2 regions of the Streptomyces sp. NPDC104307 genome follow, and region 1 is predicted to be linked to the other one. Evidence: riboswitches for the same ligand, from Rfam matches in the RefSeq annotation. Region 1 holds a riboswitch; the other holds the start of a gene.
The links. Region 1 has a riboswitch for glycine ahead of gcvT (glycine cleavage system aminomethyltransferase GcvT). Riboswitches for the same ligand answer to the same signal wherever they lie in the genome.

Region 1 (7,418 bases):
TGGGCCGACCGTATGGGAGCTGGACGGGCCGATGCCGATCGAGAACAGGTCGAAGACCGAGATGGCCACGGGTGACTCCTCAAAGCTCTGGTAGACGCCGTTGTCTGCCGGGTGGTGCGGTACGGGCCGGGTCGGCCCGAAGAGCGGGGGGCAAGGGTTGGGGCACCCCGCTCACCTCTCAGTGTGCGTGGTGCCCCGCCCCAACGTGCAAATGTGCAGGTCCGACTACAGACCGGGGTACAGCGGGAACTTCTCGGCGAGCGCGACGACGCGGGCCTTGAGGTCGTCCGCGTCGTAGGACGGCTTCAGGGCGGACGCGATGATCTCCGCGACCTCGGTGAAGTCCGCCGCCTGGAAACCGCGGGTGGCGAGCGCCGGCGTGCCGATCCGCAGACCCGAGGTGACCATCGGGGGCCGCGGGTCGTTCGGGATGGCGTTCCGGTTGACCGTGATGCCCAGCTCGTGGAGCCGGTCCTCGGCCTGCTGGCCGTCCAGCTCGGAGTTGCGCAGGTCCACCAGAACCAGGTGCACGTCCGTGCCGCCGGACAGGACGGAGACGCCGGCCTCGGTGACGTCCGGCTGCACCAGACGCTCCGCGAGGATGCGGGCGCCGTCCAGGGTGCGCTGCTGGCGCTCCTTGAACTCCTCGCCCGCCGCCACCTTGAACGAGACCGCCTTGGCCGCGATCACGTGCTCCAGCGGGCCACCCTGCTGACCCGGGAAGACCGCAGAGTTGATCTTCTTGGCGAGCTCCTGGGTGGAGAGGATCACGCCGCCGCGCGGACCGCCGAGGGTCTTGTGCGTGGTGGTCGTGACGACGTGGGCGTGCGGCACCGGGTTGGGGTGCAGGCCCGCGGCGACCAGACCGGCGAAGTGCGCCATGTCGACCATCAGGTACGCGCCGACCTCGTCCGCGATGCGGCGGAAGGCGGCGAAGTCCAGCTGGCGGGGGTAGGCGGACCAGCCGGCGACGATCAGCTTCGGCTTGGACTCCTTGGCGAGGCGCTCGACCTCGGCCATGTCCACGACACCGGTCTCGTCCACGTGGTAGGGGACCACGTTGTAGAGCTTCCCGGAGAAGTTGATCTTCATGCCGTGGGTCAGGTGCCCGCCGTGCGCCAGGTTCAGGCCCATGATCGTGTCGCCCGGCTTCAGCAGCGCGAACATCGCGGCGGCGTTGGCCTGCGCGCCGGAGTGCGGCTGCACGTTCGCGGCCTCGGCACCGAAGAGCGCCTTGATGCGGTCGATGGCGATCTGCTCGATCACATCGACGTGCTCACAGCCACCGTAGTAGCGGCGGCCGGGGTAGCCCTCGGCGTACTTGTTGGTCAGGACGGAGCCCTGGGCCTCCATGACCGCGACCGGAGCGAAGTTCTCCGAGGCGATCATTTCGAGGGTGGACTGCTGACGGTGGAGCTCGGCGTCGACAGCGGCGGCGACGTCCGGGTCCAGCTCGTGGAGGGAGGAGTTCAGAAGCGACATCAGGTGGTCCCTTGGGGTCTTTAGTTGCCGGAGAACGCGGTGTACTCGTCGGCGGAGAGCAGATCGGCCGGCTCCTCTGCGACGCGCACCTTGAACAGCCAGCCGCCTTCGAACGGTGCGGAGTTCACCAGCGAGGGGTCGTCCACGACGTCCTGGTTCGCGGCCGTGACCTCGCCGCTCACCGGCGAGTACAGGTCGCTGACCGACTTGGTCGACTCCAGCTCGCCGCAGGTCTCGCCCGCGGTCACCGTGTCACCGACCTCGGGGAGCTGGGCGAAGACGACGTCACCGAGCGCGTTGGCCGCGTGCTCCGTGATACCGACCGTGGCCACGCCGTCCTCGACGGCCGACAGCCACTCGTGCTCCTTGCTGTACCGCAGCTGCTGGGGGTTGCTCATGACCTGAATTCTCCTGTACGCGGGGGAGTGCTGATGAACGGTGGTCTTACGGTGTGAGACGCGACTGCGTCACTTCTCGACGCGGGCGGCCGTTACGGCCCGCACCAGGTCGTTACTTCCGGCGCTTGTAGAACGGCAGCGCCACGACCTCGTACGGCTCGTGGCTGCCCCGGATGTCCACCGCGACGCCTTCGGTGCCGGGCGTGGCGTGCGCGGCGTCGACGTACGCCATGGCGATCGGCTTGCCGAGGGTGGGCGAGGGGGCGCCGGAGGTGACCTCGCCGATGACCTGGCCGCCGGCCACGACCGGGAACCCGGCGCGCGGCACCCGGCGGCCCTCGGCGACCAGGCCGACGAGCTTGCGGGGCGGGGCGGTCTCGGCGCGCTCGGCGGCGGACTCCAGGGCCTTGCGGCCGACGAAGTCGCCCTCCTTCTCGAACTTCACGACCCGGCCGAGACCGGCGTCGAACGGGGTGAGGGAGGTGGTCAGCTCGTGCCCGTACAGCGGCATGCCCGCCTCCAGGCGCAGCGTGTCACGGCAGGACAGCCCGCACGGGATCAGGCCGCGGGAGGCGCCGGCCTCGGTCAGCGCCCGCCACAGCTGCTCGGCGTGGCCGGGGGCGACGAACAGCTCGAAGCCGTCCTCGCCGGTGTAGCCGGTACGGGCGATCAGCGCGGGAACCCCGGCGACCGTGCCGGGCAGTCCGGCGTAGTACTTCAGCCCGTCCAGGTCCGCGTCGGTGACGGCGGCCAGGATGGCGGGGGACTCCGGGCCCTGGACGGCCAGCAGCGCGTACGCGTCGCGGTCGTCGCGCACCTCGGCGTCGAAGCCCTCGGCGCGGGCGGTCAGCGCGTCCAGCACGATCTGCGCGTTGCCCGCGTTGGCGACCACCATGTACTCGGTCTCTTCCAGCCGGTACACGATCAGGTCGTCCAGGATGCCGCCGTCCTCGGCGCAGATCATCGTGTAGCGGGCCCGGCCCACCGAGACGGTGCCGATGTTGCCGACCAGCGCGAAGTTCAGCAGGTCCACGGCCTGGGGGCCGGTGACGGTGATCTCGCCCATGTGGGAGAGGTCGAAGAGCCCGGCCTTCGTACGCACGGCGATGTGCTCGTCGCGCTCACTGGCGTACCGCAGGGGCATGTCCCAGCCCGCGAAGTCGGTCATGGTGGCACCGAGGCTGCGGTGCAGGGCATCGAGGGCGGTGAGGCGGGGGGCGGTGCTCATGGATACGGCTCCCAGGGCATGACGACGAGGACGATCCCTCCCCATCTGTCATCGGAACCTGAGAGGTTCGCCGAGAGGCCCCGGAGGGGTTCGGCTTGCACCTTGGGTGGAGCCGCGGGGCGACTCGCTTTTCAGATCTGCCTCATCCACGCGGTACGGGGCCTGAGAGATTCAAGGGAGGATCTTGCTCCTTCGGCGCCCGGCCTGTGGCCGGAACTCTCCCGCGCGGATTCAAGCGGCCTTTATGCAGTTTGCCGGGTCATCATCGCACGCATCTCCGGTCAGTGGGGCGCCGGTACCCCACCGGATCCGGCGGGTCGCGCGCTTGTGCCGCATTACCTTTTCTTTACACTTCTTGGCAGGTGTGGGTCGGCCGACAGGGGGATGGCGATGACGTTACAGCGGTACGCGGCGACCGCGGGGGCCGCACACGGCGTACTGCCCGCACAGTCGGGTGCGCCGGCCCGGGAGGCGCTGGGCCCGCGCGGACCCGTCGTCCGGGACCTGCGCGACCGGGCCGGGCACAGCCCGCGCGCCCTGCACTTCATGGCGGGCGATGTGGTGGTGGTCTCCGGGCTGCCGGGCAGCGGCAAATCGACCCTGATCGGACGGGCCGTGACCGCCCGCGTCATCGACTCCCAGGACACCAGGGACCGCTGGGCCGCCCTGCTGCCGGGCTCAGTCCCGTACGCCCTCTACCGCCCGCTCGTCCGCGTCGCCCACTACTGGGGGCTGTGGCGGGTGCTGCGCTCCGGCGTCTCCGTCGTCGTCCACGACTGCGGCACCCAGGCCTGGGTGCGCGGCTGGCTGGCGCGCGACGCCCGGCGGCACGGCCGCGTCCTGCACCTCGTCCTGCTCGACGTCAGCCCGCAGACGGCGCGGGCCGGCCAGATCGAGCGGGGGCGCGGCGTCTCCGGATACGCGTTCGCCCGGCACCGCAGGGCGCTGCGGAGGCTGCTGCGGGAGACCGAGACCGGACTGCTGCCGCTCGGCTGCGTATCGGCGGTTCTGCTGGACCGCGAGGCGGCGGCGCTGCTGACCCGGATCACCTTCGCGGACGCGCGGGGCTAACCTCTTGCTGCATGGCACGGGGCTAGGGCCTGTCGTCGAACTGCCGTCGTTGCCCGAAGGGCGGCCGGGCGGCGTCAGGTGGGTGCTCTCGGCGCACCGGCCCCAGTTCCCTGTACTGGACGTACCGGGGTCTGGGGCCGGTGCGGCGAGAGTGCGTGCATGGCGTCGCGCGGCAGACGGCAGTTCGACGACAGGCCCTAGAGAGGTAAGCAGTGGACACTCCGGCGCATGACTCCATCCACCCGCGGGGCGGATGGCCGGCCAATGAGCTAGAAGAAGTACTGGGCGCCTCGCTGGGCAGCCCCGAAGCGGGCGGCCGGCTCGTGGAGGTCCTCGGCCGCAGCCATCTCTGGGTGCCGCTGCCCAACGGCGGCGGGCCGGACTCCACCGACCTGGACCTGCCCACGCTGGAGATCGACGGCGGGGTGTACGTCCCCGTGTTCAGCTCCGAGCAGCAGTTCCTCAGCTGTGTCGGCACCCATATGTCGTTCACCGTGGCGCCCGCCGTCGAGTTCGCCCGCGGACTGCCCCCGCAGCTCGGCCTGGCGGTGAACCCGGGCGGCGCCGTCGGCATGCCGCTGCCGCCGCCCGCCGTGGCCGAACTCTGCCGGGCCGGACGCAGCGTGCTCGACGGACCGGCCAGCGGTGGCCGGGTCCGGCTCTACGAGCCGGACTGGAAGGAGGAACCCGTCGACTTCCTCGCCGCCGCCGCCGACGAGTTCGCCCGGAGCGGTGTCGTGCTCAGCGCCCGCAGGACCCTCGCCAGCATCGAGGGCGGCGACCCCGTCCTCTTCGTCGGCGTCGAGTTCTCGACCTGGGACGGCGCGGGGCGCAACGCCCCCATGGACGCGCTGGGCCGGGCGCTCGGCCGCGTCGAGCCGCCGTGGCCGGTCAACCTGGTCCTGCTCGACGTGGCGCAGGACCCGGTCGCCGACTGGATGCGTGCCCGGATCCGGCCGTTCTTCCAGCGCCCCGCCGAGTAGTGCGGCCCGGCCGCACCGGGGGTGACGGCGGCGGGTCATGGCGTCAAGTCGGTGTCATGACCGGCGCCTAAGCTGGTTTGATGGCTGGTGCCTCGGCACCGCGCCGCACCCGTGTGCCCCGGGAGCGGCAGGCCGACACAGTGGATCGAAGAGGGGCGGGACCAGGGTGAGTGCGTCAGGCACCGCGGCAGCCGGGCGAATCGAGCACACGCTGCGCCAAGTGACGCCCGGTCGCTACGACGCGTACGAGGACCTGCTCCAAGCCCTGGCGGCCGACCGGATCTGGATGCTGCTCTGGCACGGCCGGGCCGGTTCGCCCGACGCACAGTACGGCAACATGGAGGTCGAGGGCCTCGGCTACGCCCCCTGTGTCACCTCCGCCCAGGAGCTGGCCGCCAGCGGCTGGAACCGGGCCCACGAGGTGGTGGGTGGCCGCGACATCGCCCGCGCCCTGTTCCCCGACCGCTGGGGCATCTGGCTCAATCCGCACGCCCCGGGCGGCGGCGTGGGCATCCCCTGGCTCGACCTCCGCCGGATCGCCACCGGCCTCGACCGGATGCCCGCCGGTCCGCTGCGGATCAGCGACCCCGCCCTTGAGACCCCGCAGTTCTACGCCCAGCTGACGCAGAACGCCCACCACACCCCGGCGGTCCGCTCGCTGCGCCGCGCCTGGGTGCAGCCCGCCCTCGGCGTGCCGTACCTCGCCATCGGTCTCGACCTGTACGACACGAGCCGGCCGTCCGTCGACGCGGTGCGCGCGATGATGCGGCAGTCGATCGGCGCGGTCCCGGAGGGGCTGCCGGTCTCCACCGTCGCCATGTCCGACGAGTACGACCCCGTCGCGATGTGGCTGCGGGGCAACTCCCGTCCGTTCTACGACCGCGAGCCGCACGCCCCGGCCGGCCGCAGTGGCGTCGTCGCTCCCGGTTACGGCTACCCGCAGACACCCGGACCGGCTCCGCACACCTACTAGCGCGCCCGCCGGAGTGGACAAAGGTCCCTCCGGCGGACAAGGTGACCCTCCCGGTCACCCAAATAGCCACTCAATCAGGCCTGTTGGGTGTCATGTCCGTTCTGGTGGATTAGCGGGCGAGTAGTCCGCTCACTCGATCCACCTGTCCGGATAACGGAAGCTCACTGACCGCATCACGTTTGAGCAAACATTCCCCGTCAGGTCTGGCGGGTGATCGCAACTGCGTTGAAGACTCCCGGCTAGTGGGGATCGTCGGCCCTTTGTACGAGGTTGCCCCGGCGGACATTCCGCAGACGCATTTGCGCACCCAGTACCGCACCGAGCACCGCATCGAGTTTCCGCACAGAGTTCCGCACCGTTTTCGCACCGAGACGCCAGCAGCCGCGTGAACACGCGCGGCCGACAAGCGCCAGGCCGTTACCGCGGCGAGCAAGGGCCGGCCACCGCCGGCGGGAGGGGTCAAAGGCACTGTGACCGCACCGATCGAGACCACCGGATCGGCTGCCGAGGCTCAGCCGGAGGCAGTACTCACGGGAGTCAAGCAGAGCCAGATCGAAGGCCGTTCGCTCGGACAGATCGCCTGGTCGCGCTTCAAGCGCGACAAGGTGGCCGTCGCGGGCGGCATCGTTGTCATCCTGCTGGTCCTGCTCGCTGTCCTCTCCAAGCCGATCCAGGCCGTCTTCGGTCTGGACCCCAACGAGTTCCACCAGGACCTCATCGACCCGGCGCTGCTGGCGCCCAAGGGTGACTGGGGCGGCATCAGCTGGAGCCATCCGCTCGGCGTCGAACCGCAGTACGGGCGCGACATCCTGTCCCGGATCATCGAGGGCTCCTGGGTCTCCCTCGTCGTCGCCGTCGGCGCCACCCTGCTCTCCGTGGTGATCGGCGTCTTCTTCGGCGTCGTCTCCGGGTTCTACGGCGGCTGGGTCGACACGCTCATCAGCCGCATGATGGACACCTTCCTGGCCTTCCCGTTGCTGCTGTTCGCGATCTCCATCTCGGCGGCGCTGCAGGACGGTGCGTTCGGTCTTGAGGGGCTGCCGCTGCGGCTCTCGGTACTGATCTTCGTGATCGGCTTCTTCAGCTGGCCGTACATGGGCCGTATCGTCCGGGCCCAGACGATGAGCCTGCGCAACCGCGAATTCGTCGAGGCGGCCCGCTCGTTGGGGGCCCGCGGCCCCTTCATCCTCTTCCGGGAGCTGCTGCCGAACCTGGTGGCTCCCATCCTGGTCTACTCCACGCTGCTGATCCCCTCGAACATCCTCTTCGAGGCGGGTCTCAGC
Region 2 (7,418 bases), on a different contig from region 1:
CATCCCCCGGTCCAGCGCGTAGTCGCGGTCGGCGAGCTTGCGCAGGTAGCGCAGCATCGCGGTCTCGGAACGGTGCTGGTGGAAGACCGGGTGGGTCAGCACGTCATCGGAGCGCAGCAGCTGCTCGGGCAGCGCGTCGACTGTCGTGGCGTCCAGCGCCTCGATGTCACCGGTGACTCCGAAGGACGCCCAGACGGACGCGATCTCCGTACGCGTGGTGGTCTCGTCACAGGCGAGCGAGACGAGATCGCCGTCGACGAGCCGCAGGTTCACACCGCGCTCGCGGGCGTCGGCCACGACCTCCGCGGCCCGGCCGGGCACCCGGACGGTGAGCGTGTCGAAGTGCGAGTCGGTGACGACGTCGACGCCGCCGGCCCGCAGGCCCTGCGCGAGGATCGCGGCGTAGCGGTGGGTGCGCCGCGCGATCGTCCGCAGCCCGTCGGGGCCGTGGTAGACGGCGTACATGCCGGCCATCACGGCGAGCAGCACCTGGGCGGTGCAGATGTTGCTGGTGGCCTTCTCGCGGCGGATGTGCTGCTCGCGGGTCTGCAGGGCCAGCCGGTAGGCCTTGTTGCCGTCCGCGTCCACGGAGACGCCGACGAGGCGGCCCGGCAGGCTGCGGGCGAACTTCTCGCGCACGGCCATGAAGCCGGCGTGCGGTCCGCCGAAGCCCATCGGCACGCCGAAGCGCTGTGTGGTGCCCACCGCGATGTCCGCGCCCAGCTCGCCGGGCGAGGTGAGCAGGGTGAGCGCCAGCAGGTCGGCGGCGACGGTGACGATCGCGCCCAGCTCGTGGGACTGTTCGATGACGGGCCGCAGGTCGCGCACGGCTCCGGAGGCGCCCGGGTACTGGAGCAGTACGCCGAAGACGCCGCGCTCGGCGATCTCCGCCGGAATGCCGTCGGTCAGGTCGGCGACGACGACCTCGACACCGGTCGGTTCCGCGCGGGTCCGGATCACGGCGACGGTCTGCGGGAGGGCGTCGGCGTCGACCAGGAAGACGCCGTTCTTCACCTTGCCGACGCGCCGCGCCAGCGCCATCGCCTCGGCTGCGGCGGTGCCCTCGTCGAGCAGCGAGGCGCCGGAGGTGGGCAGTCCGGTCAGGTCCGCGACCATCGTCTGGAAGTTCAGGAGGGCTTCGAGGCGGCCCTGGGAGATCTCCGGCTGGTACGGCGTGTAGGCCGTGTACCAGGCGGGGTTCTCCATCACGTTGCGCAGGATCACCGGCGGGGTGAACGTGCCGTAGTAGCCGAGCCCGATCATCGGGGCCAGCACCTGGTTGCGGTCGGCGAGCGCCCGCAGTTCGGCCAGCACCTCGGCCTCGGTGCGGGCCTCCGGCAGCTGGAGCGCCTCCGCGCTGCGGATGACGTCGGGCACGGCGGCCGAGGTGAGCTCGTCGAGCGAGCCGTAACCGACCTGGGCGAGCATCTTCGCCTGCGCCGCGGCGTCGGGACCGATATGACGCTGCTCGAACGGGATTCCCTGTTCGAGCTGGGAGAGCGAAGTGCGGCGGGGGGTCATGGTGGAGGCCTCCTGGTCTGTCACGACCTGCGAGGGGCACCGCGGCGCGGGGTGCCCGAACGGCCTCCCCCTCTGTCATCTCAACCTGAGAGCTTCACCGGTGCCCACTGCGCGCACCGGCTTTCACCGTCGGTGAGGGAGGGACCCACCCGGCACCCGGCCGTGCGGAACCCGCCCTGCTTTCCAGAGTGACCTCGTCCGTGCGGTACGGGGGCCTGAGAGATTCCGGGGAGGATTTGCTCCTTCGGCGCCTCCGGACTCGCTCCGGAGGACTCTCCCGCACGGGGTAAGCAGCCGCCCCCAGCCTACCAGCGGGGTGCCCGGCAGAGTTTTCGAGTGGCCAAGCCCACGGATCTGCACTTCTGTGGTTCCTGTGGAGTACCCGCGACCCGTGGGAGGGACCGTGCAGACCGACATCGATCCGCGCAGCCTGATCGGCCGCAAGGCCTTCGACCGCGAGGGCACCAAGATCGGAACCGTGGACGAGGTGTACCTCGACGACGCGACCGGTGTGCCGGAGTGGGCGGCCGTACGCACCGGACTGTTCAGCCGGGACGCCTTCGTCCCGCTGGAACCCAGCGAATTCGTCAAGGACGTGCTTCGCGTCCCCTTCGACCGCGCGCTGATCAGGGACGCACCCGACTTCGGGGTCGGCCGGCACCTCTCGCCGGAACAGGAGCTCCAGCTCTACCGGCACTACGGTCTGGACTCCCCGCCCGAGGAGACCGCCCCCGACCGGGACTTCGGCAGGCTGGCCGGCCAGGACGAGTAGTCGGCCGGGTCCCGTACGAGCGGCAGCGGATCGGCCGGCCGGAGTTCCGGATCGTCGATACGGAACGTACGCACCCGGCCGGGCGCCGATTCCGGCTCCTCGAAGCGCACCGTGACCCGGCCGACCCCGCTGCCCTGCACCCAGCCGTGGCCGTGGGCGTCGTGCCGCACGTCGTGTCCGGCCGGCCAGCGCCGGGCGGCGAGCTGCTCGGCGCTCTCCGGTTCCGGCTCCACGGGCTGCGGGCTGCCCTCGTCCGTTCCGGCGTCCCCGGCGGCCTCCGCACCACCGGCCGGCGCGGCGGCGGCAAGGGCTGCGGCGAGCCCGGCCGCGGCGCGCTCGCCGGCCGCCTGCGCGAACAGATCCTCCTGGGTGTAGTCGGCCAGCCCGGTGACGCCCACTCCCAGCAGCCGCACTCCCCCGGTGGTGTCCACGGACTCCAGCAGCCGGGCCGCGGCCTCCCGGACCACCGTGGGGTCGTCGGTGGGCCCGCGCAGCGTCTCGGAGCGGGTCAGGGTCGAGAAGTCGTACCGACGCACCTTCAGCACGACGGTCCTGCCCGAGCGCTCCGCCGCGCGCAGCCGCTGGACACACCGGTCGGCAAGGCGCTCGACCTCGCTCCTGACCCGGACCCGGTCGTGCAGGTCCGTGTCGAAGGTGTCCTCGACCGAGACCGATTTCGCGTCGCGCTCGGCGACGACCGGCCGGTCGTCGTGGCCGGAGGCCATCCGGTGCAGTGAGCTGCCGTGCGCCTTGCCCAGCAGCCGTACGAGCTCCGCCTCGCCCGCCTCGGCCAGGTCGTCCACCGTGGTCATCCCGGCGCGCCGCAGATGGTCCGCGGTGGCCGGTCCGACGCCGGGCAGGGTGCGCACCGGCATGGGCGCGAGCATCTCCCGTTCGGTACCCGGCTCTATCAGCATGATCCCGTCGGGCTTCGCCTCCTCCGAGGCGATCTTGGCCAGCATCTTGGAGCCGGCCAGGCCGACGGATCCGCTGAGTCCGGTGACCGCCTCGATCGCCTCGCGCAGCTGCTCGCCGATGGCCAGCGCGGAGGCCGTGTCGTCCGCGGTGCCGCCCGCCTCCAGGTCGACGAAGGCCTCGTCCAGGCTCAATGGCTCCACCAGCGGCGACAGGCGGCCCAGCAGCTCCATGACCTGGTCGCTCACCGCCCGGTAGAGCGCGAAGCGCGGCACCAGATACGCGGCGTTAGGCGCCAGTCGTCTGGCCTGCGCCATCGGCATGGCCGAGTGGACCCCGAAACGCCGGGCCTCGTACGAGGCGGTGGCGACGACCCCACGGGGCCCCAGCCCGCCCACGACGACCGGCTTGCCGCGCAGGCTCGGCTTCGACGCCTGCTCGGCGGAGGCGTAGAAGGCATCCATGTCCAGATGCAGGATGGTCGGCACGGCTCTCACATCAACCGATGCTGCCCCATGGCACTGACAATCGCCGGACGGCGCTCCCCCGCCGGCCGGCCCCGGGCGGCCCGGAACCGCCGGGGGTCACCGGGTCAGCCGGCCCGGTTGCGCCGTCGGGCGAGCTCATCGGCGGGGTTGTTCCCGATCAGTGTCTCGCCGGTGTCCACCCGCTCGCCGTGCAGCTGTGACAGTGCGGCGTCGACGTCCCGCCAGACCACCCCCACGGCGATACCGAAGACGCCCTGCCCCCCTTGGAGCAGCTCCACGACCTCGGCGGGCGAGGAGCACTCGTAGACCGTCGCCCCGTCGCTCATCAGCGTCATGCGCTCCAGGTCCTGGAAGCCGCGGGCCCGCAGGTGCTGAACCGTGGTGCGGATGTTCTGGAGGGCCACCCCGGTGTCGAGGAAGCGCTTCACGATCTTCAGCAGGACGACGTCCCTGAAGCTGTAGAGCCGTTGTGTGCCCGACCCGTAGGCCGGCCGGACGCTCGGCTCGACCAGGCCCGTACGGGCCCAGTAGTCGAGCTGTCGATAAGTGATCCCCGCCGCCGCGCATGCCGTCGGCCCGCGATAGCCGATGTCCTTGGCCGATGCCACGCCGCCCCCCGCCACCGCAGCCGGCGCAGCCGGCTGCCTGATGGTCTGGTCGGCTGTACTCCCCTGCTGCGGATACGGCCCACCCACTGCCGCACCGTCGCCGCTGCTTCCCACGCCGACCTCCGTCCTTGACCTGCCCACTCGAAGGTAGGCAGTCACCCGGGGTGCGTCAACGATCGCCACACTCGGCACGCCGAGTGATAATCACCCTGAGGGTGGTTTCCCGTGACCCTCGGCCGGGAAAGGCTTGTCGGATGCGCTGACGGCGCCCCGTCGGGACGTCACTGGCTGTTCGTGCCGAAGTCCTCCGGCGAGATCTGGTCGAGGAATTCGCGGAACTTCTCCACCTCGTCCTCCTGCTCGTCGGGAATCGCGATTCCCGCGTCATCGAGCACCCCGTCACTGCCGTAGATCGGCGTTCCGGTACGCAGGGCGAGCGCTATGGCGTCGGACGGCCGCGCACTCACCTCGACTCCGCTCGCGAAGACCAGCTCCGCGTAGAAGACCCCTTCCCTGAGATCCGTGATCCGGACCTCGGTGAGCTCCTGGCCCACGGCCTCAAGCACATCCTTGAAGAGGTCATGGGTCAGCGGCCTCGCCGGAGCCATGCCCTGCTGGGCGAAGGCGATCGCGGTCGCCTCGCCAGGACCGATCCAAATGGGGAGGTACCGGTCGCCTCCCACTTCACGCAGGAGCACGATCGGCTGGTTGGAGGGCATTTCCACCCGGACACCCACAACGTCGAGCTCGTTCACACAGCAACCCTAGGACGTGCTCGGCCGGTTTGGGTAGTCGGGGCCCACGCGGATCAGTGGAGTCTGATCTGGAGCGCGGTCTGTACGAGGGCCGAATGCAGCCGTACGGAGAGCTCCGCCAGCTCCTTCGCGGTGGCCTCGGCATGGGCTCTGGTCTGCGGATTCCGGTGCCGGCGCAGGGGTGCGACCACCTGCTCGATCAGCCCGGCCTCCCGGTCCGCGGCCGCCCGCATGGCACGCAGATGCCGCGGTTCCAGACCGAATCGGCCCAGATCCGCCACCAGCCTGGCGACGGTGACCGTCTCCGCGTCGTATCCGCCGTCGGCCGACGGCACGACCAGACCGTAGGACTCCCACGCGTCGAGGTCGCTCTCAGTGACCTCCGCGGCAGCGAGCAGCTCGGCCCGGCCGATGCGGGCGGCGGTGGCCCGGCCCGTCCCGCCGGTCCAGCTGCCGTCGGTGAAGTCCCGCTCGCTGTCCGGGGCCGGCAGGGGGGCGCGCTCGCCCCGGGCGACGGCGTCCAGGTGCTCGCGGATGACCTTGAGCGGAAGGTAGTGGTCCCGCTGCATCCGCAGCACCTGGGCGAGCCGCTCGACGTCGTCGTGGCGGAACTTGCGATAACCGGAGGGCGTCCGCTGCGGCTCGACGAGTCCCTCCGCCTCCAGAAACCGGATCTTGGAGATGGTGACTTCGGGAAACTCGTCCCGCAGCTGCAGGAGCACCGTGCCGATGCTCATCGGGCGGTCCTCGGCGGTGGCGGTGCCGTTTCCGGCACCGCCCGTCGGTGTTCTCAGCATGGACCTTCCTCGGGGTCCCCCCGACGGAGTCAGGGGCGGGTCAGATGGCCCGCTGGCTCGCGTAGAAGACCAGCCGGTACTTGCCGATCTGCACTTCGTCGCCGTTGGACAGCGCGACGGAGTCGATGCGCTCTCGATTGACGTACGTGCCGTTGAGGCTGCCCACGTCCCCGACCGTGAAGCTGCCGTCGGGACTCCGGCGGAACTCCACGTGGCGGCGCGAGACCGTCACGTCGTCGAGGAAGATGTCGCTCTGCGGGTGGCGGCCGGCCGTAGTCAGCTCACCGTCCAGCAGGAAGCGGCTGCCCGAATTCGGACCGCGGCGCACCACCAGGAGCGCCGAGCCGAGCGGCAGTGCGTCCACAGCGGCCTGGGCCTCGGGCGAGAGCGACGGGGCCGACGTCTGCCCGGTCGCCTCCGCCTCGTAGGCCTCAAGGCCCGAGATGGAGATGGTCGATGTCGTCTCCGAGGCCCGCTCGGGGACCCCGCCCCTCAGCGGCGCGCCGCAGTTGGAGCAGAAACGGCTGGCTTCGGCATTGCGGTGGCCGCACCTCGTACAGACCGGCATGGACGAACCCTCCTGCCCCGGGGTGAACCCTCCACCCGTACCTGAGGTTGACGGTTCTCCGAAACCTATGCGGCCGGGACCGGCGGGGTCAACAGACGACGCGCCCGAATTGTCACCCCCCGGGCCTCCCACCTGATCACGGAAGAGCGGGCGCTCCGAGCCCTGCTCATCGGCCTGACCATTGCGCGGCGCACGATGGCGGGCAGCCTCATCGCGTGCGCTCTTGCCGAACAACTTTCCAAACAACTTCACGGGCGATTCCCCTTGACCGAAACAGACCCGCCCGTGGGGCAGGACGAACCCTGAATGAACACACCTGCCGACCCGGACATCTTCACAACGTCCGTATCTACTCGACAGTTTCCACCACGCGCCACGAATACGATGCGGCGACCCCCCGCAACCTTCTGCCCGTGTCCCCCGACGCCCACGCGTCCCGGTTTCACTGGGCCGACGACCGAGCGTAGTCAGGCCGCTCCGCCGGTCGCAAGGCGTTCACGACAATGTCCTCGGCCTGCGACACGTGCACGGTGGCCTGCTCCTTCTCCAGCGTCTGCACGACGCCTCCCGGGATGTTCAGCGCCGGTTCCAGATCCTGCGGCTTGCCGATGACCTTGAAGACGTACGGAGCCGGAATCTTCCGCCCGTCGACCTTGATGGCGCCACCGTCACCGGAGAAGTACGTATTGGCCACCACTCGCACGCCGTTGACCTCGATGGCCTCGGCGCCGGCGGCCCGGAGTTCCTGAAGCGCGTCGAGCAGCTTGTCCGCCTCGACCGCGTCACCCGGATCGTTGATGGTGAGGGTGATTCCCGGGCCGTGCGCCGCCACCGTGCCCGCGAGGATGCCGAGTTGGCGTTCCTTCTCGACCGTCTGCTTACGGGCCTCCTCCGCCTGGTCGGAGCTGTTCTCCAGCTCCGTGCGCTGGTCCTCCAGGCGCTGCTTCTCGTCCTCCAGCCGCTGCGAACGGTCGTCCACCTCGTCGAGGATGCG

Region 2: another riboswitch for glycine. It lies ahead of gcvP (aminomethyl-transferring glycine dehydrogenase); the one in region 1 lies ahead of gcvT (glycine cleavage system aminomethyltransferase GcvT).

What each region holds. Positions count from the first base shown of each region.
Region 1 is NZ_JBVJMU010000021.1:138,145-145,562, reverse strand. It holds gene ACZ601_RS35190 (L-serine ammonia-lyase) at 1-69, opposite strand, end outside; gene glyA (serine hydroxymethyltransferase) at 226-1,482, opposite strand; gene gcvH (glycine cleavage system protein GcvH) at 1,503-1,880, opposite strand; gene gcvT (glycine cleavage system aminomethyltransferase GcvT) at 1,993-3,108, opposite strand; glycine riboswitch at 3,250-3,342, opposite strand; gene ACZ601_RS35170 (AAA family ATPase) at 3,499-4,179, shown strand; gene ACZ601_RS35165 (enhanced serine sensitivity protein SseB) at 4,392-5,162, shown strand; gene ACZ601_RS35160 (enhanced serine sensitivity protein SseB C-terminal domain-containing protein) at 5,329-6,135, shown strand; gene ACZ601_RS35155 (ABC transporter permease) at 6,606-7,418, shown strand, end outside.
Region 2 is NZ_JBVJMU010000005.1:5,062-12,479, reverse strand. It holds gene gcvP (aminomethyl-transferring glycine dehydrogenase) at 1-1,521, opposite strand, end outside; glycine riboswitch at 1,715-1,811, opposite strand; gene ACZ601_RS15320 (PRC-barrel domain-containing protein) at 1,925-2,293, shown strand; gene ACZ601_RS15315 (DNA polymerase IV) at 2,218-3,705, opposite strand; gene ACZ601_RS15310 (MerR family transcriptional regulator) at 3,801-4,418, opposite strand; gene ACZ601_RS15305 (bifunctional nuclease family protein) at 4,586-5,059, opposite strand; gene ftsR (transcriptional regulator FtsR) at 5,113-5,856, opposite strand; gene ACZ601_RS15295 (FHA domain-containing protein) at 5,897-6,805, opposite strand; gene ACZ601_RS15290 (DUF881 domain-containing protein) at 6,867-7,418, opposite strand, start outside.